2 regions of the Vibrio breoganii genome follow, and region 1 is predicted to be linked to the other one. Evidence: predicted binding sites of a transcription regulator. Region 1 holds the regulator's gene; the other holds the start of a gene.
What was found. The regulator MetJ, encoded in region 1, represses methionine synthesis genes. The targets are predictions, from matches to a motif close to TTAGACNTNTANANGTCTAA.
Positions count from the first base shown of each region.

Region 1 (11,854 bases):
AAGCAAGATATCGATGTTTTGTTTACTGACTCGACTGAAGCTGAAGCCGTTAAGTTGTTTTCAAATACTTACCTTGCGCTGCGCGTTGCTTACTTTAATGAGCTGGATTCTTATGCAGAGGCTCATGGCTTAGATTCTCGCCAGATTATTGAGGGTGTTGGTTTAGACCCTCGTATTGGTAATCACTACAATAACCCTTCGTTTGGTTATGGCGGTTACTGCCTGCCAAAAGACACCAAGCAATTGTTAGCGAACTATGCGGATGTGCCGAACAATATCGTGGGTGCTATCGTTGATGCGAACCGTACTCGTAAAGACTTTGTTGCGGATTCCATCTTGAAGCGTAACCCTAAGATTGTAGGTATTTATCGCCTGATCATGAAGGCTGGCTCAGACAATTTCCGTGCATCTTCGATTCAGGGCATCATGAAGCGTCTAAAAGCGAAGGGTATTGAGGTTGTGGTTTACGAACCTGTACTTGAAGATGAGCATTTCTTCCATTCTCGCAATATTCGTGACCTAGAAGAATTTAAGCAGGTATCTGATGTGATCGTATCTAACCGTATGGTTGATGAGATCAAGGATGTAGAAGCGAAGGTGTATACTCGTGACTTGTTTGGTAGTGACTAGTAATCGGTATTAATAAATGAAAAGGAGACACACTGTGTCTCCTTTTTTGTTTTGTGCGAGCTAAGATGCTTATAGGATAAAGCGACTTAAGTCTTCGTCATCCACAAGCTTACCAAGCTTACTCTCGACGTAATCTGCGTCGATGGTTAGCTCGGAGCCCGTTTTCTCAGTGGCTTCGTAAGAGATTTCGTCCATTAGACGCTCCATTACGGTATGCAAACGTCGAGCACCGATGTTTTCGGTGGTCTCGTTAACTTGCCAGGCCGCTTCTGCGATGCGCTTGATGCCATCTTCAGTAAACTCTACGCTCACTTCTTCGGTTTTCATTAGCGCAACGTATTGCTCCGTTAGGGATGCGCGAGGCTCCGTTAGAATACGTTCAAAGTCGTGACTAGATAGTGCTTCAAGCTCAACGCGAATCGGTAAGCGACCTTGCAGCTCTGGGATAAGATCAGAAGGCTTCGCGACTTGGAAAGCACCTGATGCAATAAACAAGATATGGTCAGTTTTCACCATGCCGTGCTTAGTTGAAACGGTGCTGCCCTCAATCAATGGCAATAGGTCGCGCTGTACACCCTCACGAGAGACATCAGGACCAGAGCTTTCACCGCGCTTACAGATTTTATCGAACTCATCGATAAACACGATGCCGTTGTTCTCAACATTAAAGATGGCGTCTTCTTTTAGCTCTTCTTGGTTGACTAGCTTAACGGCTTCTTCTTCAACAAGGGCTTTGAAGGCATCTTTGATCTTTAGTTTGCGGCTTTTCTTGGTATTGCCAGCCAAGTTTTGGAACATACCTTGAAGTTGGTTGGTCATCTCTTCCATGCCAGGAGGGGACATGATCTCAACGCCCATTTGCGGCGCAGCAACTTCGATATCGATCTCTTTGTCGTCTAGCTTGCCTTCGCGTAATTTCTTGCGGAACACTTGACGAGTATTAGAGCTAGCCTCTTGAGGCTTTTCGTTTTCGCCCCACGCGTCGCGAGCAGGAGGCAGTAGGGCATCAAGGATGCGTTCTTCTGCTTGCTCTTCGGCGCGGAATTTAACCTTTTCAGTGGCTTGCTGGTGCGTCATCTTCACCGCAACATCCGTAAGGTCACGAATGATGGTCTCCACTTCTTTACCAACGTAACCTACTTCAGTGAACTTGGTTGCTTCAACCTTGATGAAAGGGGCATTGGCAAGTCTTGCCAATCGGCGAGCAATCTCGGTTTTACCTACACCCGTTGGACCAATCATTAGAATGTTTTTTGGGGTCACTTCTGCACGTAGGCTTTCTTCAAGTTGCATGCGGCGCCAGCGGTTACGCAGTGCAATAGCCACTGAACGCTTAGCGTTTTCTTGGCCGATGATGTGTCGGTTTAGTTCGTGAACGATCTCACGAGGAGTCATTTCAGACATATTTTTTCCTTAGTACTCAAGCTCATCAACAGTGTGATGATGGTTGGTGAATACACAGATATCGCCAGCAATATTCAATGATTTTTCTGCGATTTCTTTTGCGTCTAATTCGGTGTTTTCTAACAATGCGATTGCTGCAGCTTGGGCAAAGTTGCCGCCAGAGCCAATTGCGATAAGGTCATTCTCCGGCTGAACGACATCGCCGTTGCCCGTAATGATCAGAGAGGCGGTTTCATCAGCCACGGCTAATAGAGCTTCAAGGCGACGAAGAGCACGGTCACTGCGCCAATCTTTAGCCAGTTCAACGGCAGCACGAGTCAGGTGGCCTTGGTGCATTTGTAGTTTGCTTTCAAAGCGCTCAAATAGCGTGAATGCATCGGCGGTACCACCAGCAAAGCCTGCCAGTACCTTGCCATTGTAGAGTCGGCGAACTTTCTGTGCGTTGCCTTTCATGACGGTATTGCCTAGAGATACTTGTCCATCACCAGCGATGACGACTTTATTATTTCGGCGTACGGATACTATGGTAGTCACGAGGTTTCCTTCTTATTTCACCAGTGAGATAGAAATAGAATGGGGATCGTCGCAAGCAAATTCAAGGTAAGTGGGCTGTAGAGGTAGTACGAGATGGTTCTCTCGTCAGAAAAAAGCCCCAGTGACTACTGAGGCTATAAGGGATTTAGTTACCGGTGTCTTTCCAAATAACACAAGGCTCAATCTTGGCGCGTTGCAGTTTATGCTTATCGCGCTCAGCGTCTCGCTTGCGGTCATAAGGACCTAACACTACGCGATACCAGCTACTGCCTTCTCGCTGTTTAACCTGGCTATTTAGGCCTTGGAAGGCAATGTCCATCTTTCTTCCATCTGCCTGAGAGCGAGTCTTGTAGGCACCGCATTGCATCACATAAGGGATCTCTGAAAGCACTTCTTCCTTAGGAACGACCTTTACCTCACGCTCGGGAAGAGTCTTCACATACTCCCACTGTTCTTCGGGAGGCGGTGGAAGAAGCTCTGAGTTATCTACTTCAGGAGCTTTGGTTTTTGAGCTGTCTACCTTGACCGGCTTTGGCGGCTCAGGGTCTTGGCTTAATATGTAAAGCCCATAGCTAAACCCTCCCAGCATTAGGCCTGCTAGGATGATCGCTTTCCAAGGTTTTTTTGATGGGGCAGGTTTACGCGTATTCTTTGCTTGCGTACGGCCACCCTTCACATAGTCTTTTCTTGCCACTCGATTAGTCTATTCCGTTGTTAACCATATCTATGTTAATGCAGAAGTCGCCCAGATAATAGAGCTTAGTAACTCGGCGGTAAGGTACTTTCTCTTACCACTAGCTCTGTATCGAGAAGTCGTGAGCCTGAATTGATCTCATTGCCATTAAGAAGTTCGAACAGCATTTGAGTGGCTTGATAGCCGATATCGTAGCGAGGCTGGGATACTGTGGTCAGTGGTGGATCGCAGTATTCGGAAAACTCGATATTGTCGAATCCGATAAATGAGATGTCTTGTGGAACTCTCAGCCCCATATTTTTGGCTTCTTTGATTGCGCCAATCGCCATCATATCGTTGTGACAAAACACAGCGCTGGGTGGAGAGCCGGCGCTCATCAGTTTACGCAGTGCCAGTGCCCCAGATTCGAAGCTAAAGTCACCACTGGCAGAATTAGTTAAGTCAATGCTAAGGCCTGCACGTCGCAGTGCTTGCTGGAAGCCCTGGCTTCGGAAGCTAGATAGCGGCGCATTGTCTGGACCACGGATCTCGCCAATGCGCTTATGTCCTAATTTAGCCAGATAGTTCACCGCCTGAAAAGAAGCGGTGAGGTTGTCTATATGCACGGTAGGCAGTTCTAGCTCAGGCGCGTATTCGCAAGCCATCACCATAGGTGGAAGGTTTCTTTGTTCTGATTTACTGGCATCGATAGGTAAATCGGTGCCAAGCAAGATCAAGCCATCCGCTTGCTTTGAATAGATGAGATTGACTAGTGAGTTATCTCGACATTTTTGCTGCGAGCTGTCGCCGTGCAGTATTAGGTAGCCTTGCTCTGAAGCCGCCGCTTCGATGCCACGAATGATCTCAGAAAAGTAAGGGTCGCATAAGTCAGGAACTATGACTACGAGGGTTCTTGATTCGTTACGTTTCATGCTACGCATCATAGCGCTTGGGCAGTAACCCGACTCGATAACCGCTTCTTCTACTCGCTTACGAGTTGAGGAGGAAACCTTTTCTGGGTTCATTAACGCTCTTGATACTGTCGCAGTGGAAACGCCAGCGAGTTCAGCAACATCCTTCATGGTCGCCATAGTACACCTATCCTCTATGATAATTTTTGCGTGCTTGATTCAATCCGTGAAACAAGATGGTATTAAATACTCACGTCTTAATGTATGTGAAAAATAAGTGTAAACATTTTTTTCCGTACAGTTTACGGGACATGTAGCAAAAATGAACAACTTGGTGTGAGATGACTCTCATTTCGTCATATGCACGCAGTTTAACTTAAATCTTGTGGCTCGACATCTATGTTCCAACGTACTTTTTTTGAGTTGGGTAGCATTTCGATTGCAGGTTTTGCACTCATTAGCAGTTTTTGCATGGTCGAGCGCAACTGGCACTGCAAAATAAGTTGCCAACGTGATTTTCCTGCGCGCTTGGCCATTGGGGCTGGAATTGGCCCTAATACCCAGCAATGTTCATCAAACAATGGGTGGGCTTCAAGGGTATGACGCACCTGCCTCAAGAAGTCTTCAGCGAGTTGGGAGTGGTTGGATTCTGCACGAAATAGTGACAGGCTGGCGTAAGGTGGCAATTGCGCCACTCGCCGTTCCATGAGCGCCCCTTGTGCAAACTCCGGGTAGCCCTTGTGAAGTAGTGCCTGTAGCAATGAATGTTCGGGGTGGTGAGTTTGCAACACCACATGCCCAGGCTTACTGGCGCGTCCTGCACGACCTGCCACTTGGATGAATAGTTGCGCGAGCTTCTCTGAAGCTCTGAAGTCACTGCTGTATAGAGATGAGTCGACATCTAACAGCGCAACTAAAGTGACATCAGGGAAGTGATGTCCCTTTGCTAGCATTTGGGTGCCAATGAGAATTTGGTATTCCCCTTTGCGGATAGATTCAAGCGCGGCCTCTAGACTGCCTTTTCGGCGCGTGTTGTCTCTATCAATACGTATGGTCTTGTATTCAGGAAATAGGGTCTCAAGGTGGGTTTCCAGCTGCTCTGTGCCCACACCTACCGTCACCAAATGAGTGGAACCACAGCTTTGACATTGGTGTACGACGGGCTTTTGCGAGCCACAGTGGTGACAGCGCATCTCACTGCTGCCTTGATGGAAGGTGTAGTAGGCATCACATCGATGACATTCTGCAATCCAGCCACATTCATGACACATCATGGCAGGAGAGAACCCGCGACGGTTCAAAAACAGCATGACCTGGTTTCCCTGCTGCAAGTGCTTTCGCATCTGTGCAATTAAGGGAGCACTCAAGCCGCTCTCTAGGTATAAGCCTTTAACGTCTATAACGCTGTTCTTTGCCGGTTTTGCGCCGCCAGTTCGCTCTGTCAGTGGCAAGTGCAGATACTTGTTAGATAAAGCGTTGTTCAGGGTTTCTAAAGACGGTGTCGCAGAACCCAACACAATAGGGATGGATTCGGAATGAGCGCGCATTATCGCCATGTCTCGCGCATGATAACGTAAGCTGTCCTGCTGTTTATAAGAGGAGTCGTGCTCTTCATCGACAATGATAATGCCAAGGTTGGCAAATGGAGTCAGCAGGGCAGAGCGGGTGCCAATAAGGATCCCACATTCTTTATTCTTTGCTGCAAGCCAGGCATTCAATCGCTCAGTGTCATTGAGCCCTGAGTGAATGGTTGCGATAGGAACATTAAAGCGTCGCTTAAATCGATTGATGGTTTGTGGTGTCAGGCCTATTTCTGGGACTAGTACCAAGGCTTGCTTGCCTTGGTTGACCACTCTTTCAATCAACTGCAGGTAAACCTCGGTCTTTCCTGAACCCGTTACGCCATCTAATAAAGCACATTCGTAGCCATCGATATGGTTAACCGTCACTACCGCTAGCATTTGCTCGTGATTAAGCTCTCGCTTGTCGTCTTCGTTGACTCGAATCTCTTGCCATTGGTCGTTGATCTCAAGGACTTCTGAAGACGTTACCCACTCTTTATCTTGTAATGCTTTTAAAACCGAGCTCGATATTTCCATATCTACTAGCTCGTGATGGGGTAAAGGACAATGTTGTAAGGCGTTCATTACCTTGGCTTGCTGCACCGCTCGTCCAAAGCCTTGCATCAATTGATTGCGACCAGACTCCGTAAGTTGCCAAGTTTTTTGAGGCTGCTTTTGTGCAGGCTTGCCTTTGCGCAGTGCGCCGGGCATTGCTCCGTTTAAGGTATCGCCCAAAGGATATTGGTAAAATCGGCTGCCCCAATGGATTAATCGATACAGCTTCTCTGGCCATATGGGTTCTTGGTCAAGGACCTCCGTTAAAGGTTTAAGCTTGTTAATATCGTATTCTGATTGATGGGTGAGAGCGGTGATCACACCAAGGAGCTTCTTTGGACCAAATGGAACCCATACGCGCACACCCACCACGGGAAATAGGTGGGCAGGAATGATGTATTCAAATTCTTTATCCAGAGGTACAGGTAGGGCAACTCTGGCAATGGTTGGTCGCATGAGATCTCTTTGGGGCTTTGCAGTCAAGAACGGATAGTCATGATAATACTAGAGAAAAGCCCATAAGATTACGATAATTGAATATAGGTGAATCAAGCTCACCTTCGTAACTCTTTAATATAAAGAGTTACGGTGAAAAAAGTGGCGAAAAAAGGGACAAATAAGTTGATCCCAACAGACTATTTCATTAGTATACTGCGCCTTGAAGATGTCGTATTAAACGATATCACTGTTAGAAACTACGTGTGGTGTTCAGCATAGAACTGGATAGCGACACGGCCTATAAATGAGGTTTTCCCATGAAAGCAGGTATCCATCCTGAGTACAAAGCAGTTACTGCAACATGTTCTTGCGGCAACACTTTTGAGTTCAACTCAACTCTAGCTAAAGAATCTATCCACCTAGACGTATGTGACAAATGTCACCCGTTCTACACTGGTAAGCAACGTATCGTTGATACTGGCGGCCGTGTTGATCGCTTTAACAAGCGTTTCGGTGCTCTTTCTTCTAAGAAGTAATCTTAGTTGTAAAGAAACAGAAAAAGGTCGCTTAGGCGGCCTTTTTTGATCTCAGCTGAAAGCAAAGATTACAATTCATAGTGTTGCTACTATGTAGCACATTAACTGATTTTTATTTACACTAACACTTCTATTATTTCCCTTAAACCCTAAAGGATTTTCCTTCGATGTCTGATGACCAACCTGTAAACGATTTTCGCCAGCAAGCTCTTGATTATCATGAGTTCCCTAAACCGGGAAAGATTGCTGTTGAGTTGACTACTCCTGCTGATTCTGTGCATGACCTTGCTTTGGCTTATAGCCCAGGTGTTGCTGAGCCAGTGCGTGAGATTGCTCAAAACGTGGATAACGTTTACAAGTACACTGCGAAAGGAAACATGGTTGCGGTTATCTCAAACGGCACCGCGATTTTGGGGCTAGGTAATCTAGGTCCTATGGCTTCAAAACCAGTAATGGAAGGTAAGGCGCTACTGTTCAAGCGTTTTGCTGGTCTAGACTCAATCGACATTGAAGTAAAGCACCGCACTATCGATGAATTCGTTGATACGGTAGCGGCAATTGCCGATACCTTTGGTGGTATTAACCTAGAAGACATTAAAGCACCAGATTGCTTTGAGATTGAAAGCCGCCTGATTGAACGCTGTGACGTGCCTGTTTTCCATGATGACCAGCACGGTACTGCGATTGTTACCGCAGCGGGTATGTTGAATGCCATTGAGCTTCAAGGGAAGCAACTGTGCGACTCTACCATTGTCTGTCTAGGTGCGGGTGCAGCGGCTGTTGCCTGTATGGAGCTGCTGATTAAGTGTGGCGCTCAGCGTGAAAAAATCTACATGCTAGATCGCAAGGGTGTGATTCACACGCGTCGTGACGACTTGAATGAATACAAACAGCTGTTTGCTAACAATACCGACAAGCGTACGCTAGAAGATGTGATTGAAGGAGCCGATCTGTTCTTGGGTGTATCAGGGCCAAACTTATTATCTCCAGAAGCACTGGCACTAATGGGCGACAAGCCTGTGGTATTCGCTTGTTCAAACCCAGATCCAGAGATTAAGCCGGAGCTTGCGCACAAAGTACGTACTGACCTTATCATGGGTACAGGCCGTTCTGATTACCCAAATCAGGTCAACAATGTTATCTGCTTCCCGTTCATCTTCCGTGGTGCATTGGACGTTCGTGCCAGTGAAATCAATATTGAGATGAAGCTTGCGGCAGTAGAAGCGATTCGTCAGCTGGCGAAAGAGCCTGTTCCTGCAGAAGTATTGAAAGCGGCGGGTGTCGAGTCTTTAGAATTTGGTACGGGTTACATCATTCCAAAACCTATGGACCCTCGTTTGCTTCCTCGTGTGGCAAGAGCGGTAGCTGAGGCTGCGGTTGAATCTGGTGTGGCACGCATTGAGCTACCAGAAAGCTACATGCAGGGATAAATCCCAAATATGTAAAAAGGGGGTTAGAGTACGCGTACTCTAACCCCCTTTTGCTATTTACTCACTGGTATATCAAATTACCAAGCTAATTAGTCATCAAATACTTCTAGCTCAATACCTAAATCAGACATGATTTGCTGAGCTTCAGCAGGGATCTCATCGGGGTGGTCTTTTCTTAGGTCTTCGTCAGTAGGTAGAGGCTGTCCTGTGTAGGCATGCAAGAATGCCTCACAAAGCAGTTCGCTATTGGTTGCATGACGCAGGTTGTTCACCTGGCGACGAGTGCGCTCGTCAGTCAGAATCTTAAGAACCTTAAGCGGAATAGACACAGTGATCTTTTTAACTTGAGTACTTTTTTTACCGTGCTCAGCATATGGGCTGATGTAATCGCCATTCCAGTCTGCCATTGGAAACCTTTTATTACCTAATATAAGAGTTAATACCCAATTCTAGCGATATTGACTGCTATATGTAAAGGCATTTAGACGTCTAGATGTGTTGATGTCTGATGGTTATCGGGGTAATCTATGAACAGAATTAGATTAATTTGATTGGTATCAAACTCCACCAGTCATTGTCAAAGGAAAGGACAAGAAAATGAGCAGTAAACACAAGTCATCGACGATTGCCGTTCGTACCGGTATCGAATCTGATACCCAACACCATGCTGTTGTTCCCCCAATTTATCTGTCCACCAACTATGGTTTTCCTTCATTCGGAGATGTACCAAAGTACGACTATACCCGCTCAGGAAATCCAAATCGAGGATTACTAGAGACGGCCCTGTTTGAGTTGGAATCGGGTAAAGGTGCGGTGGTGACAAACTGTGGCACGTCGGCTCTTAATTTATGGGTTTCAGCATTTTTAGGCCCTGATGATTTAATTGTTGCGCCACATGACTGCTACGGCGGCACCTACCGTCTATTCAATACACGCTCGTTAAAGGGTGACTTCAAGGTAGAGTTTGTTGATCAATCTGATGAACAAGCACTTGCCGCAGCAATAGCAAAAAAACCTAAGCTTATTCTTATCGAAACGCCGTCTAACCCGCTGGTTCGCGTCGTGGACATCGCAAAAGTATGTCAGCAAGCGGCTGAAGTTGGTGCATTAGTGGGCGTCGACAACACCTTTTTGACTCCCATATTCCAAAAGCCTCTAGAGCTGGGCGCGGACTTCGTTATTCATTCAACCACCAAGTACATTAATGGTCACTCTGACGTTATTGGCGGTGTGGTGATCACCAAAACCGAAGAGCACGCTGAAGAACTTGGCTGGTGGGGAAACTGCATCGGCGCGACAGGCACTCCATTTGATAGCTACATGACGCTGCGTGGCATTCGTACCTTGGGTGCCCGAATGCGTGTTCATGAAGAAGGCTCACAGCAAATCCTAAGCTACCTTCAATCGCAAAAGCACGTTAAGACTATCTACCACCCAAGCCTTCCTGAGCACCCTGGGCATGAGATTGCCAAGCGCCAACAGTCTGGCTTTGGCAGTATGCTGAGCTTTGAATTTGATGGCAGCATGGAAGAGCTAAAAACCTTTGTGGGTGGATTGAAGCTATTCTCTTTGGCAGAGTCTCTAGGTGGAGTAGAAAGCTTAATTTGCCACCCAGCGACTATGACGCACCGTGCTATGGGTGAAGAAGCCCTAGCCGAGGCGGGCGTTTCTCATTTCTTGTTGCGTTTGTCTGTGGGTCTTGAAGACGCTGATGATCTGATTGATGACCTGATCCAAGCGTTCGACCTAGTGGAGAAATAAGCATGGGAAACCTAAAGCAGCTTCATAAATTTGGTGGCAGTAGCCTTGCCAATGCTGAGTGTTTTAGTCGCGTAGCCAATATCTTGGCGGAATACTCTAATGTGGGCGATCTGGTTATCGTTTCAGCCGCGGGTTCAACCACAAACAATTTGCTACGTTGGTTGGCTGCATTAGAGAAAGATGGGCGAATTGCTCATGAGATCTTGCTTGAGCTGCGAGCGTATCAGAACCAATTGATTGTAGATTTGCTCCCAGAAGACAAAGCCGAGCCAATGCAAGAAGTGCTGAACAATGAATTTACAGCCCTTAGCGCCTTAAACGCACCGATGAGCGAATCACAGAAATCGGCAGCGCTTGGTCATGGTGAGGTGTGGTCATCTCGCCTGCTGGCCGCTCTTCTTAGCGATAAAGATATGGACAGTGTGGCTATTGATTCTCGTGATTTCTTGCGCGCTGAAATTGGTACACAGCCAGAGATTGACCGAGGATTGTCGTGGCCGTTAGCGAAATCAGTGGTCGCACAGCACCCACATAGACGACTAGTGGTTACTGGCTTTATGGCTCAGAACCAAGAGGGCGAAACCGTTCTGCTTGGGCGCAATGGCTCTGACTATTCGGCAACGATTGTCGGTGCATTGGCCGAAGTCTCTAAGGTTACTATTTGGAGTGATGTGGCGGGTGTTTACAGTGCCGATCCGCGCATTGTCGGTGATGCTTGCTTGCTGCCATTGCTTCGTCTTGATGAAGCGAGCGAATTGGCACGCTTAGCTGCGCCAGTATTGCACAGCCGCACATTGCAGCCGGTCGCACAGAGCACTATGGATATGGAACTGCGCTGCAGCCACCAACCTGAATCTGGCTCAACGCGTATTGAGCGCGTGCTCGCCTCTGGGCGCGGTGCGAAAATTGTTACCTCGCTCGATGACGTTAACCTTATTGAGTTAACCCTAAGCCACGCGCATGACTTTGAGCGCTTAGAGCCTCAAGTGTTATCTTTGCTGAACAAAGCTCAACTTGCACCGCTAGCCTACGAATCTCAATCGGATAACTATTGTCTGCGTCTGGCTTACACCAGTGAGTTGCTTGCTGGCGCGCTAGAGTGCATTGAATCTGCTCACCTTGAGGTGGGAGTGGAGGTCAAATCAGGCATGTCCCTGATCGCCGCCGTTGGCGCAGGCGTGACGAATAATGCCAATCACTGCTTTGGTTTCTATCAAACGCTTAAGGGAGTACCCGTTGAGTTCATGTTTGAGACAGACTCAGAGCTGAGCCTGATTGCCGTGGTGAGAACCAACAAAGTACCTGAGCTACTTGAATCTTTGCACAGTCAGCTGTTCCAAGCGCAAAAGCGTGTTGGTATTGTGCTGTGTGGCAAAGGTAATATTGGTTCGAATTGGATTGAGCTATTTGCACAGCAAAA
Region 1 covers NZ_AP024864.1:2,656,125-2,667,978, reverse strand. Annotated here, with positions in the region: gene OCU35_RS12390 (nucleotide sugar dehydrogenase) at 1-630, shown strand, start outside; gene hslU (HslU--HslV peptidase ATPase subunit) at 700-2,034, opposite strand; gene hslV (ATP-dependent protease subunit HslV) at 2,044-2,568, opposite strand; gene OCU35_RS12375 (SPOR domain-containing protein) at 2,714-3,262, opposite strand; gene cytR (DNA-binding transcriptional regulator CytR) at 3,328-4,332, opposite strand; gene priA (primosomal protein N') at 4,524-6,725, opposite strand; gene rpmE (50S ribosomal protein L31) at 7,025-7,243, shown strand; gene OCU35_RS12355 (malic enzyme-like NAD(P)-binding protein) at 7,411-8,673, shown strand; gene metJ (met regulon transcriptional regulator MetJ) at 8,763-9,080, opposite strand; gene OCU35_RS12345 (O-succinylhomoserine (thiol)-lyase) at 9,271-10,434, shown strand; gene OCU35_RS12340 (bifunctional aspartate kinase/homoserine dehydrogenase II) at 10,437-11,854, shown strand, end outside.

Region 2 (11,854 bases), 490 kb from region 1:
CCCTAGTCGAAAGACTAGGGCTTTTTTTCGTCTATAACTTTAGCATTAACTGAAGCAAACCTCAGACTCGTCGTCCGCGACGAAAGGCTGAGGTTTTTTGCTATCTGGATTAGATTTTTGCTCTCCGAGCAAACGAGCCCCGCTCGTGCGCGAGTTCGATTAAGCCCAAGCCGGGCCACTCCGCCACTAATAAGAAGCCCTAGACTGGCCGTCCGCGCCGAAAGACTAGGGCTTTTTTTCGTCTATAGCTTTAGCATTAATTGAAGCAAGCATCAGGCTAGCCGTCCTAAGGTTTTTTCTTACCTGTAGAAAATAATTTTTCCTTTAGCTATATTTCTAACCTAATTTCTCTTTCCTGCTTTTATCCCGTATCGGTGATACCTTTATATTAAGGCTAACGACGATCTGAGTTAATGAAAAAGCTACTCATACTACTTTGCTGCATAATTTCTATAGTGCTAATGAGCGCTCTTGGAAGCTTGTACGGACTGCTGATAGTTAAAGACCGGGGCTATGATTGGCAGTGGTTAGGCTTTCCTCTACTAGATAGTGGTATACAGATAGCGCGTACCAAAGATACCCATCAACTACTGCTGCGTAAGCTCTATCCTTTACACGCCATGGAAGTCTCAGCCTATACCACTATGGATAACAACATGGTGCTGCAGTTGACCATTTTCACCTCGTGCGATAATGATGTTGAAGCTCAATTGGCAGTTAATCATGATATAGAAAGAACGATTACGTTGACGTGTACTGACTCTAATGAGCTTAGATATTTATCTACTGAACACACATTAGAACAAGCGAATATTGAGATTAATGGCAGATCAATCAAGATAGACTTTACCCCGTGGAACATAGCTGAGTTGAAAAAAGATCAGTTTAAACAATTACATCCAGCGTACTTCGAACGACTAGGAGAGAGTCCAGAGTTCCAATGGTCTCGTGATTAAAGATGGGTTTACAATATCAGTCTCGACATAAACGAGTGAATACAGTAGTCTGAATCAACATACGTATGGACGTCTAGATGCTTAAAGGAGAAAAGTTGTGCCAATTCGAGTCCCTGATCAATTACCTGCGACTGATGTATTAAGAGGAGAGAAGATTTTCGTTATGTCTGAATCTCGCGCCTCATCGCAAGAGATTCGTCCTCTAAGAGTCCTATTGCTCAACCTGATGCCAAAGAAGATTGAGACTGAAACGCAATTTCTACGCTTGCTTTCTAATAGTCCGTTGCAAGTAGACGTTGAACTGCTTCGTATTGATAATCGACCAAGTAAGAACACTCCTACTGAGCATTTAGATACCTTCTATCGCCAATTTGAAGGGGTGAAAGGACGCAATTTTGATGGACTCATTATTACCGGTGCGCCACTCGGCCTAGTTCAGTTTGAAGATGTCATCTATTGGGAGCACCTGCAGTCCATCATGAATTGGGCAAAAGAGCATGTGACGTCAACGCTTTACGTTTGTTGGGCCGCTCAAGCTGGTTTAAAGTTGCTCTACGACCTTCCTAAGCGTACTCGTAAAGAAAAGCTATCGGGTGTCTATGAGCATTTTACACAGGATCAGCATCATCCGATTCTTCGTGGATTTGATGATACCTTCCTAGCTCCTCATTCACGTTATGCGGATTTTTCTCCAGAGTATTTATCTGAGCATACGGATCTTGATATCTTAGCAACATCAGATACCGCTGGGGTTTATCTTGCTTCTACCAAAGATAAGCGAAATGTATTCGTGACTGGACACCCTGAGTACGAGTCAAAGACTCTTCATACTGAGTACGTGCGAGATTTAGCTGAAGGGATGGAGCCTGCAATACCTGTTAACTATTACCCTGACAACAACCCAGATAATGCCCCTAGGGCAACATGGCGTAGTCATGGTCACCTATTGTTTAGTAACTGGCTTAATTACTGTGTTTACCAACAAACCCCATACGATTTGGATAAGTTTTCTGAAGCTAACTTCACTACAGAAGAGTAGTTTGTCATTCGCTTGATATAAAAAAGGCATGCCATTGGCATGCCTTTTCTGTTTATAGAAGGTTACTCTTGCTCTGATTCACTTGAGGGTTCTAGTTGCTTCGCTTTTTCTATCATTGGAGTGATAGTCATCCCCTGTACCAAGATAGAGAACATGACCACAGAATAGGTCATGACCATGATGATCTCTTTCACATCGATATTCTTTTCAGGAATCACCATGATCCCAGCCGGGATAGACAGAGCCATAGCTAATGCTAGGCCTCCTCGGAGCCCGCCCCATGTGAGTATTTTCACAGACATAGGGTTGTAGTATCTAAATCGATTGAAACCAACATAATTGATTCTGATGCTAAGGTAGCGAGACAGAAGTACTAGCGGTACTGCTATCACCATCATGATCCAGTCTTCGTGATGGAACTCGAACAACAGCATCGACATACCAATGAGCAGGAACAATACCGCATTCAGGAACTCGTCAATCAATTCCCAGAAATGGTCTAAATTCTTAAATCCTGATTCTGAAAATCCAGTCTTGCGTGTCCAGTTACCAATAATGATGCCCGATACCACCATCGAGAGTGGCCCTGATACCTCTAGCAGCTCTGCAACGGCATAGCCTGTTGAAGGGATCAGAATGGTCAGCAACATCTCCATGGAATGATCTTCAGTGGTGCATATTAACCAGTGAAAGATTAGACCGAGAACAAAGCCGTAGGCGATACCACCAATAGCTTCTTGGAAGAACAGTGCTGACACTGAACCAACGGTAGGGGCTTCAGTACCAAAGGCGATGGTAAATAGGGTTACAAAGATAACCAAACCAAAGCCGTCATTGAACAGGGATTCCCCTTCAATTTGAGTAGAAATGCGTGGTGGAGCATCTAATTTCTTTACAATAGCTAATACTGCAATGGGATCGGTAGGTGATATTAATGCGCCAAATAATAGGCAATAAATCAGGTCTAGATTGAAGCCGATTAACGAACAGATGCCAAATAGCACAAAACCGATGAAGAAAGTAGAGAACAGGGTTGCACCTAATGCTAGCGCTGTAATCTCCCATTTCTGGTCTTTAAGGTGATCCAGCTTGATGCCAAGTCCACCTGCAAATAATAGAAACCCTAAGATTCCCTTAAGCAAAAAATCTTCAAAGTTAATCGATGCGATGGTCTCGCTGGCGACATGAGATAGCTTAAACCAGCCTGCTTGACCTGCGATAATAATCGCTAACGATAGCAACATGGCACCGGCTGTAATCGCAATGGTGGTCTGCATTTTGCCGATTTTACTGTTGATTAATGCGATGAGCGCTGCCCCGGCAGCTAGAAAGCACAGCGTATGGTAGGCTTCCATTCCTTTCTCCTAAGTTTGAATAGCCTCAACACTGTGAGACAAAATGTTAACTAGATCAAATATAGTTATACCTTAGATAGCATCATAGCGAAAATTACCATGGTTTAGACGTCTAGAAATCTAATTTTACTGTGATAGGATGTTGGGTATAAGTTGGAAATGCCACACCTGAGCAGGACGCAGAATGAGAGCACAATTAGAAGCCCAATTAAAGAACCGCATTCTTTTGATAGATGGTGGTATGGGCACCATGATTCAAAATCAAAAACTAGAAGAAGCGGATTATCGAGGTGGTCGTTTTGCCGATTGGCATTGTGACCTGAAAGGGAATAATGACCTTCTTGTCCTTACCCAGCCTCAACTCATCAAAAAGCTTCATAGTGATTATTTGGAAGCTGGTGCTGACATCCTAGAAACCAATACCTTTAACTCAACCACCATAGCGATGGCGGATTATGAGATGGAGGATCTTAGCGAAGAGATTAACTTTGCTGCGGCAAAGCTTGCCAGAGAAGCGGCAGATGAATGGACAGCAAAGACTCCCGATAGACCACGTTATGTTGCTGGCGTTCTCGGCCCAACAAACCGTACCTGTTCTATTTCTCCTGACGTTAATGACCCTGGGTTTCGAAACGTTAGCTTTGATGAGTTAGTCGAGGCATACAAAGAATCCACCCTTGCCCTTATAAAAGGTGGTTCAGACCTTATTCTCATTGAAACCATCTTTGATACCTTGAATGCGAAGGCATGTGCATTTGCTGTTGATACTGTTTTTGATGAGCTAGGCTACACGCTGCCCGTCATGATCTCGGGAACCATTACCGATGCATCAGGCCGTACCTTGTCTGGTCAAACGACAGAAGCTTTCTATAACTCTTTAAGACACGTGAACCCCATCTCTTTCGGTCTGAACTGTGCTTTGGGTCCTGACGAATTACGCCCTTATGTGGATGAGTTATCGCGTATTTCTGAAACCTTCGTCTCTGTTCACCCAAATGCCGGTCTACCCAATGCGTTTGGTGAGTATGACCTATCTCCAGAAGACATGGCTGAGCATATTAAAGAGTGGGCAGAGTCAGGTTTCTTGAACTTGGTGGGGGGGTGTTGTGGTACGACACCGGAACATATTAAGGCGATGGCTGAAGCTGTTGCAAATGCTCGACCACGTCAACGACCAGAAATAAAAGCGGCGTGTCGCTTATCTGGCTTAGAACCTCTCGCTATTTCTAAAGAAACTCTATTTTTGAATGTGGGCGAGCGTACTAACGTCACTGGGTCTGCTCGCTTTAAACGATTAATCAAAGAAGAGCTCTATGAAGAAGCTCTGGACGTTGCACGTCAGCAAGTAGAAAACGGCGCTCAAATCATCGATATTAACATGGATGAAGGGATGCTAGATGCTGAGGCATGTATGGTTCGTTTCCTCAATCTTTGTGCCTCCGAGCCTGATATATCGAAAGTGCCGGTTATGGTGGACTCCTCTAAATGGGAAGTCATTGAAGCGGGTCTTAAGTGCATTCAAGGCAAAGGCATCGTTAACTCAATCTCTTTGAAAGAGGGGAAAGAGAAGTTTATCGAGCAAGCTAAGCTAATTCGTCGTTATGGTGCGGCTGTGATTGTTATGGCGTTTGATGAACAGGGCCAGGCAGACACTCGTGAGCGCAAGATTGAGATCTGTACCAATGCCTACAACATCCTTGTCGATGAGGTTGGCTTCCCTGCTGAAGATATCATTTTTGATCCAAACATCTTTGCCGTCGCGACGGGTATTGATGAACACAATAACTACGCCGTCGACTTCATCAATGCAGTAGCGGATATCAAACGCGACCTACCACATGCAATGGTGTCGGGTGGTGTATCTAACGTTTCTTTCTCATTCCGCGGCAACAACTACGTTCGTGAAGCTATACATGCTGTATTCCTATACCACTGCTTTAAAAATGGTATGGATATGGGCATCGTGAATGCGGGTCAACTAGAAGTTTATGACAACGTACCTGACAAACTGCGAGAAGCGGTGGAAGATGTGGTTCTGAACCGCAGAGATGATGCCACTGAACGTTTGCTGGACATTGCTGGTGAATATCGTGAAAACGGTGTAGGTGCCCAAGATGATGGAGCTGCGCTTGAATGGCGCGGTTGGCCAGTAGAAAAACGCTTGGAACATGCCCTTGTGAAAGGTATTACTGAGTTTATTATCGAAGATACTGAAGAAGCTCGTTTGAATGCGTCTAAACCTCTGGAGGTCATTGAAGGGCCGTTGATGGATGGTATGAACGTAGTGGGCGACTTGTTTGGTGAGGGTAAGATGTTCTTACCTCAGGTAGTAAAATCTGCTCGAGTCATGAAACAAGCAGTCGGTCACCTTGAACCTTACATTGACGCTCTAAAAGAAGTGGGTCAAACCAACGGTAAGATATTGTTGGCGACAGTAAAAGGCGATGTGCACGATATCGGTAAGAATATCGTGGGTGTGGTTCTGCAGTGTAATAACTACGAAATCATCGATCTGGGTGTGATGGTGCCTTGTGAGAAGATCCTCAAAGTCGCAAAAGAAGAGAACGTCGATATCATTGGCTTGTCAGGATTGATAACCCCATCTTTGGATGAAATGGTACACGTTGCGAAAGAAATGGAGCGTCAAGGGTTTGATCTTCCACTACTGATTGGCGGTGCAACCACCTCTAAAGCTCATACAGCGGTGAAGATAGAGCAAAACTACTCAGAGCCAGTCGTATATGTAAACAACGCCTCTCGTGCGGTAGGCGTATGTTCGGCACTGCTCTCTAATGAGCAAAAACCAGGCTTTATTGAGAAGCTAGATCTCGACTATGAACGCGTTCGTGACCAGCACGCTAGAAAGCGACCAAAGACAGCACCAGTGACTCTAGAGAAGGCACGTGAGAATAAAGTGGCTATTGATTGGGAGTCTTACACTCCGCCACAACCAAAGCAGCTTGAACCAGTGGTGGTCAAAGATATGAGCGTATCGGTACTGCGTGATTATATTGACTGGACCCCATTCTTTATGACTTGGAGCCTAATGGGTAAATACCCCGCTATCCTAAAGCATGAAGAAGTGGGCGAGGAAGCGAAGCGTTTGTATAAGGATGCCAACGATTTGCTCGATATGATAGAAGCGGACGGTATCATCAAGGCAAACGGTATGTGCCAGATGTTCCCAGCCAACAGTGTGGGTGATGATATCGAGGTGTATACCGACGAGTCACGTACGGTTGTGGCTAAGACGTTATTCAACCTTCGTCAGCAAACCAAAAAGCCGAAAGGCTTCAATTACTGCTTGAGCGATTACATTGCACCTAAAGATAGCGGTGTTAAAGATTGGGTTGGCGGATTTGCCGTAACGGGTGGTATTGGTGAGCGTGAGATTGCTGACAACTACAAAGCGGAAGGTGATGATTACAACGCGATTATGATCCAGGCGGTAGCCGATCGCTTGGCTGAAGCCTTTGCCGAGTACCTTCATCAGCAAGTGCGTAAGGATATCTGGGGATATGCCCCTGATGAGCAATTGGGTAACGATGACCTCATCCGCGAGAAGTATCAAGGTATACGCCCAGCGCCAGGCTACCCTGCGTGTCCTGAGCATACTGAAAAACAGGCTATATGGGACTTGATGCAAGTTGAGGAAACCATTGGAATGTCGCTTACTACGAGCTACGCAATGTGGCCTGGTGCGTCGGTCTCTGGTTGGTATTTCTCTCACCCTGATTGCCGTTATTTCGCTATTGCACAGATCCAAGAAGACCAAGCTAAAGACTACGCAGAGCGTAAAGGTTGGGATTGGACTGAGGCTGAAAAGTGGCTAGGGCCTAACTTGAACGGTTAACAACAAAAATAAAGAAGGGGCTATTTAGCCCCTTCTTTTTTATCGATATTTGTTAGCTAATTTTAGCTTTCAAAGAGCTGTCGATGAAGCTGCTGCACGGCGTGTCTTGCTGATGATTCATGCAATAAGAAACACAGATTATGGTTACTTGCACCATAGCAAATCATTCGTAGATTGTGGTCTTCAAGGGTACCAAATATCTGCTTTGCTGTGCCCTTAGCTTGTCCCATGTTGTTGCCGATAAGCGCAACCAAGCTTAGGTTCTGCTCTACGACAACTGAGCAGAGTTCTTCCAGTTCTTGTTGAGCAGCAACAGGCAGTTGCGGAGCGCCACCTTGAGTATTCGTGCGATCTAACGTCAGTGATACGCTGATCTCTGAGGTGGTAATCAGATCTACCGATACCTTATGACGAGCCAAGATGGTAAATACCTTTGCCAAAAATCCACTGGCTTGGAACATATTAAGGCTCTTAAGAGTAATCAGTGTTTGATTGCCTCTCAGGGTGACGGCTCTAAATAAAGGTGCACTTTCAACTTCTTGTTTTACCCAAGTACCGCCACGTTCTGGTTCCTTAGAGGACCCAACAAATACGGGAATTTTGTGTCGCAATGCAGGTACTAACGTTGAAGGGTGCAGGATCTTAGCACCAAAGTTTGCCATCTCAGAGGCTTCACTGAAGCTGATCTCTTTGATGGGTTGTGCTGGTGGCGCGATGCGCGGGTCTGTGGTGTAAATGCCCGGTACATCCGTCCAAATTTCTAGGCCAGACGCTGAGATCGCCTCGGCAATTAAGGCGGCGCTATAATCACTACCACCACGACCTAGTGTTGTTGTTTTGTTATTAAGATCTGAGCCGATAAATCCTTGGGTAATGACAATAGAGTCTTTAAACAATGGCACTAGGTGAGCTTGTGCAGCAATGCCGATCTCGTCCAGTAACGGCTCTGCATTTCCAAATACTGATGTTGTTTTCATCACAGTGCGAATATCGAAGCGCTCGGTTTTATGTCCGCGCTCACTCATTAGCTGGCAAAGGATGTGTGTCGACATTAGCTCTCCACAAGAGACTAATTGGTCAGTCAATTGCTCGCTAGTCTCGCTGGCGGCTTTCTCGGCACACTGAGAAACCTTTGTTAGAATCTCGTTGATCGCATCATTGATGACTTCGGGGTGCTTTAACTGATTGATGATACTGAAGTGAATATCAACCAATTGCTGCAGAAGTTGCTCACGTTTACCTTTATCGGCGATGCCATTGGCAAGCTCGACCAATACGTTGGTCACGCCTGAGCAGGCACTGATGACAACGAGCTTGGTTTTTGGGTTGTTCTCTACGATGGCCGCACATCGGCTCATCGCCTCAAAATTTGCTACACTTGTGCCGCCAAATTTGGCGACGTTGATTGCGCTCACAGCGTCTCTCCATTAATCCTTTAAATGTGCAAATACTCACTCTCGCTAATAGAGGTGAGTATAAAATGCGAAGCAGTTACCCCGCATAAAATGAGAAGAGCTTGTCCTTATCGCATTGCATTGGTCATCCACTCTTTGTCTTCATTGAACTGGTTTGGCGAAATTATGTCAATGGCTTGAATACAAATCGTCACTTTTTTACCTACCGCATACTTCTACGCATTGCTCGTTGAGGCTCTTTTAGTGATGCAATAAGCTATACGCACTTTCCCTTGAATAAGGTTTAACTATGCGCAGCTTCATTCCCCCGCATCGTACACTGATGGGCCCTGGTCCTTCTGATATTTCCCCGCAGGTTTTACAAGCGCTTTCCCGCCCAACCATAGGGCATTTAGATCCACTGTTTATTCAGATGATGGATGAGCTAAAATCACTGCTAAAATACGCATTTCAAACAGAAAATGAATTCACTATTGCCTTGTCCGCACCGGGTAGTGCTGGAATGGAAGCCTGCTTTGTAAACCTTATAGAGCCTGGAGAAAAAGTGATTGTGTGTCGTAATGGCGTGTTCGGCGAGCGTATGCGACAGAATGTAGAGCGCTGCGGAGGCGTTGCGATTGTGGTTGATGATGAGTGGGGAAGCCCTGTATCAGCACAAAAGCTACAAAGCGCGGTAGAAGAACACTCAGATGCAATCGCGGTTGCCTTTGTGCATGCCGAAACCTCGACAGGTGCCCTAAGTGATGCAGAGGCTTTGTCTACGATTGCACGAAGTAAAGACATGCTGGTGATTGTCGATGCGGTGACCTCGCTAGGTGGCGTGCCACTAATGGTGGATGAATGGCAACTGGATGCGGTGTATTCAGGGAGTCAAAAATGCCTATCCTGTACCCCTGGATTATCGCCACTGACTTTCTCTAGTCGAGCCATTGCCAAGATTGAAGCTAGACAACACCCCGTTCAAAGTTGGTTCTTGGACCAAAGCTTGGTGCTTGGCTACTGGAGTGGTGAAGGCAAACGTGCTTATCATCATACCGCGCCAGTAAACAGTCTTTATGCCCTGCATGAGTCACTATTAATACTCAAAGAAGAAGGGCTTGAGCAGGCTTGGAAACGTCACGCCGATACCCATCAACGTTTGAAAGAGGGCTTAACTGACTTGGGTATGAGCTTTGTTGTGGACGAGGAATATCGATTGCCACAGTTGAATGCCGTGTATGTACCCACTGGAATTGATGAGGCGTTAGTGCGCCAGCGCTTGCTCAATGAATACAATCTAGAGATAGGTGCAGGGCTCGGGGATCTCGCTGGAAAAGCGTGGCGTATTGGTTTGATGGGATACGGTGCCCGCAAGGAAAATGTCGCACTTTGCTTGCAGGCACTGAAAGAGGTTCTAGCTTAAATCTACCTAGCCATTAGTGTTGCTTTGATTGGCTTGGCTGACTTTAACTCGCTTCAAGGACACAGAGCTAAAGTCGACCTTCGGAAATAAAAACACCGCTTCACTTCGAATAGCGCTAGCCATCTGCTGTTGGTCTAGCGCTTGATACGCGAGTATCAAATTCTTATACAAGGCTGGGCGAGGCTTGTCCTGTATGAAAGGTAGAGACCAATCCACGTAAGCTTGAACATGCGCCTTTTCGTTGGTGGCTATACCAATATTCAGTAGTGTGCTGTGAATGTCCCATTCATAGCGATCCTTCCATGCGATTGGGTTAGTCACCCTATCTAAGATACCTGGGTTCTTTGGCTTAGAGCGCTCGAAATCCGTTAATACTTGATTGGTGTGCAGTGCTGTGAGCATGTAGACACAAGTGAGTATCGGTAATAGCAGGCTAGAAAGGCGCAACCCAACCTTGCTTAGCTTCCCAAAGTTGAATTGTCTGTAGCGCGCGGTGCGCTGATCAACCCAATATAAAAGCACAATAAAAGAAACCCAGTGGATAGCTGAATGATAAAAGGGGTATTCCAATTGGGTGTGCAATACGATGGGGATAAACAATGACAATATGCCAATGCGCGTGCCTTTTCTCGCCATATACAAGCGATACAGTACAAATCCCATCGCAAGAAATATCCCAACCAGTGGAATCATTCCTCCTTCAATTCCCCACATGAGTAACTCATTGTGAGGATGATCCATTGATGGAAGTCCAGCAGGATAATCAGGATTAAGCTGGTGCTGTCTAGCCGTATACAGCATATAGGCTGACTCAAAGTTACCATAGCCATAACCTGACAATGGTCGCTCTATCATCATGTCTAGCCCTTGCGGGAAGGTATAGGCTCGAGGACTCTCCAAGTCGGCTTTATCACCCACTAATGATTGATTGTCGCCGATAAAGGTCATGCCTACGCCAATGGCGAGACCTGCAACTAGGCAGGCAGACCAGATAATGGCCCGTGACTTTAACGCAAAGCGATACAGATAAGGAGCCACCATTGCCGTTGCAATTACCGCTCCTAGCCATCCTGTTCTGGACGCAAGAACAACCAGTAATGGAATGGTGATTAGGGGAATCGCATAAAGAAAGACGATTTTTTGTCGCCAGCTTAGATACTTATCGTGAGGCTGCCGTGCGAGAAGATAGCCAGACAAAGCTAGACCTGTCGCTAGAAAGCTCGCCATTACATTGGGCTGCTGGAAAATGCCGTAAGGTCGGTTGTTTACCGTATTGTAACCAAAGGGGTTTCCCTCAGATAATAGAGTGTACTGAACCCAGCCAAATACGGCTTCAATAGCGACGGAGAATAAAATAAACCACAACAATCGCTGCTTTTCTTCATTACTAAATCGAAACTGCTGAAAAGCTAAGAAAAGAACAAAGCCTGCCCATAAGCCGGTGAGCCTTGGTAGAGCAATGGCAACACTGGCATTGGGTAATACGATGGGCAGTGTCATCAACAGGCAGCTGATAAACAACACAACCGTCATCTTTGAGTATTTTATGACACGGTTGCTCGCCATTTGATATACGGCAATACCTAGCGCTATGCTCAAAAATCCCCACACTGGAGGGTTAAATGAAAGCGCAAGTCCTGCTCCCCCAGGGTTGGGGGAGAAGAAGTGAGTGGCTATCAGGAAGGTTATCCCGATAAACAGTAGAAAACGCCTGTTAAACGGTACTTTGGGAGCCTTTACTTCAAGTTGTGTACCTGTGGTTAACAGGGTTGCCATGAATTGTATCCTTTGTTCTATTTAAGCATCGGCTTTAAGAAGTGAGCGGTATGCGAGC
Region 2 covers NZ_AP024864.1:290,140-301,993, forward strand. Annotated here, with positions in the region: gene OCU35_RS01435 (hypothetical protein) at 462-956, shown strand; gene metA (homoserine O-acetyltransferase MetA) at 1,054-1,995, shown strand; gene OCU35_RS01445 (cation:proton antiporter) at 2,058-3,350, opposite strand; gene metH (methionine synthase) at 3,535-7,203, shown strand; gene lysC (lysine-sensitive aspartokinase 3) at 7,266-8,618, opposite strand; gene OCU35_RS01460 (pyridoxal-phosphate-dependent aminotransferase family protein) at 8,908-10,020, shown strand; gene OCU35_RS01465 (PglL family O-oligosaccharyltransferase) at 10,027-11,796, opposite strand; gene uvrA (excinuclease ABC subunit UvrA) at 11,814-11,854, opposite strand, start outside.
Region 2: a site for MetJ is predicted at 3,455-3,474, ahead of metH (methionine synthase). Genes of this name have one in related genera too.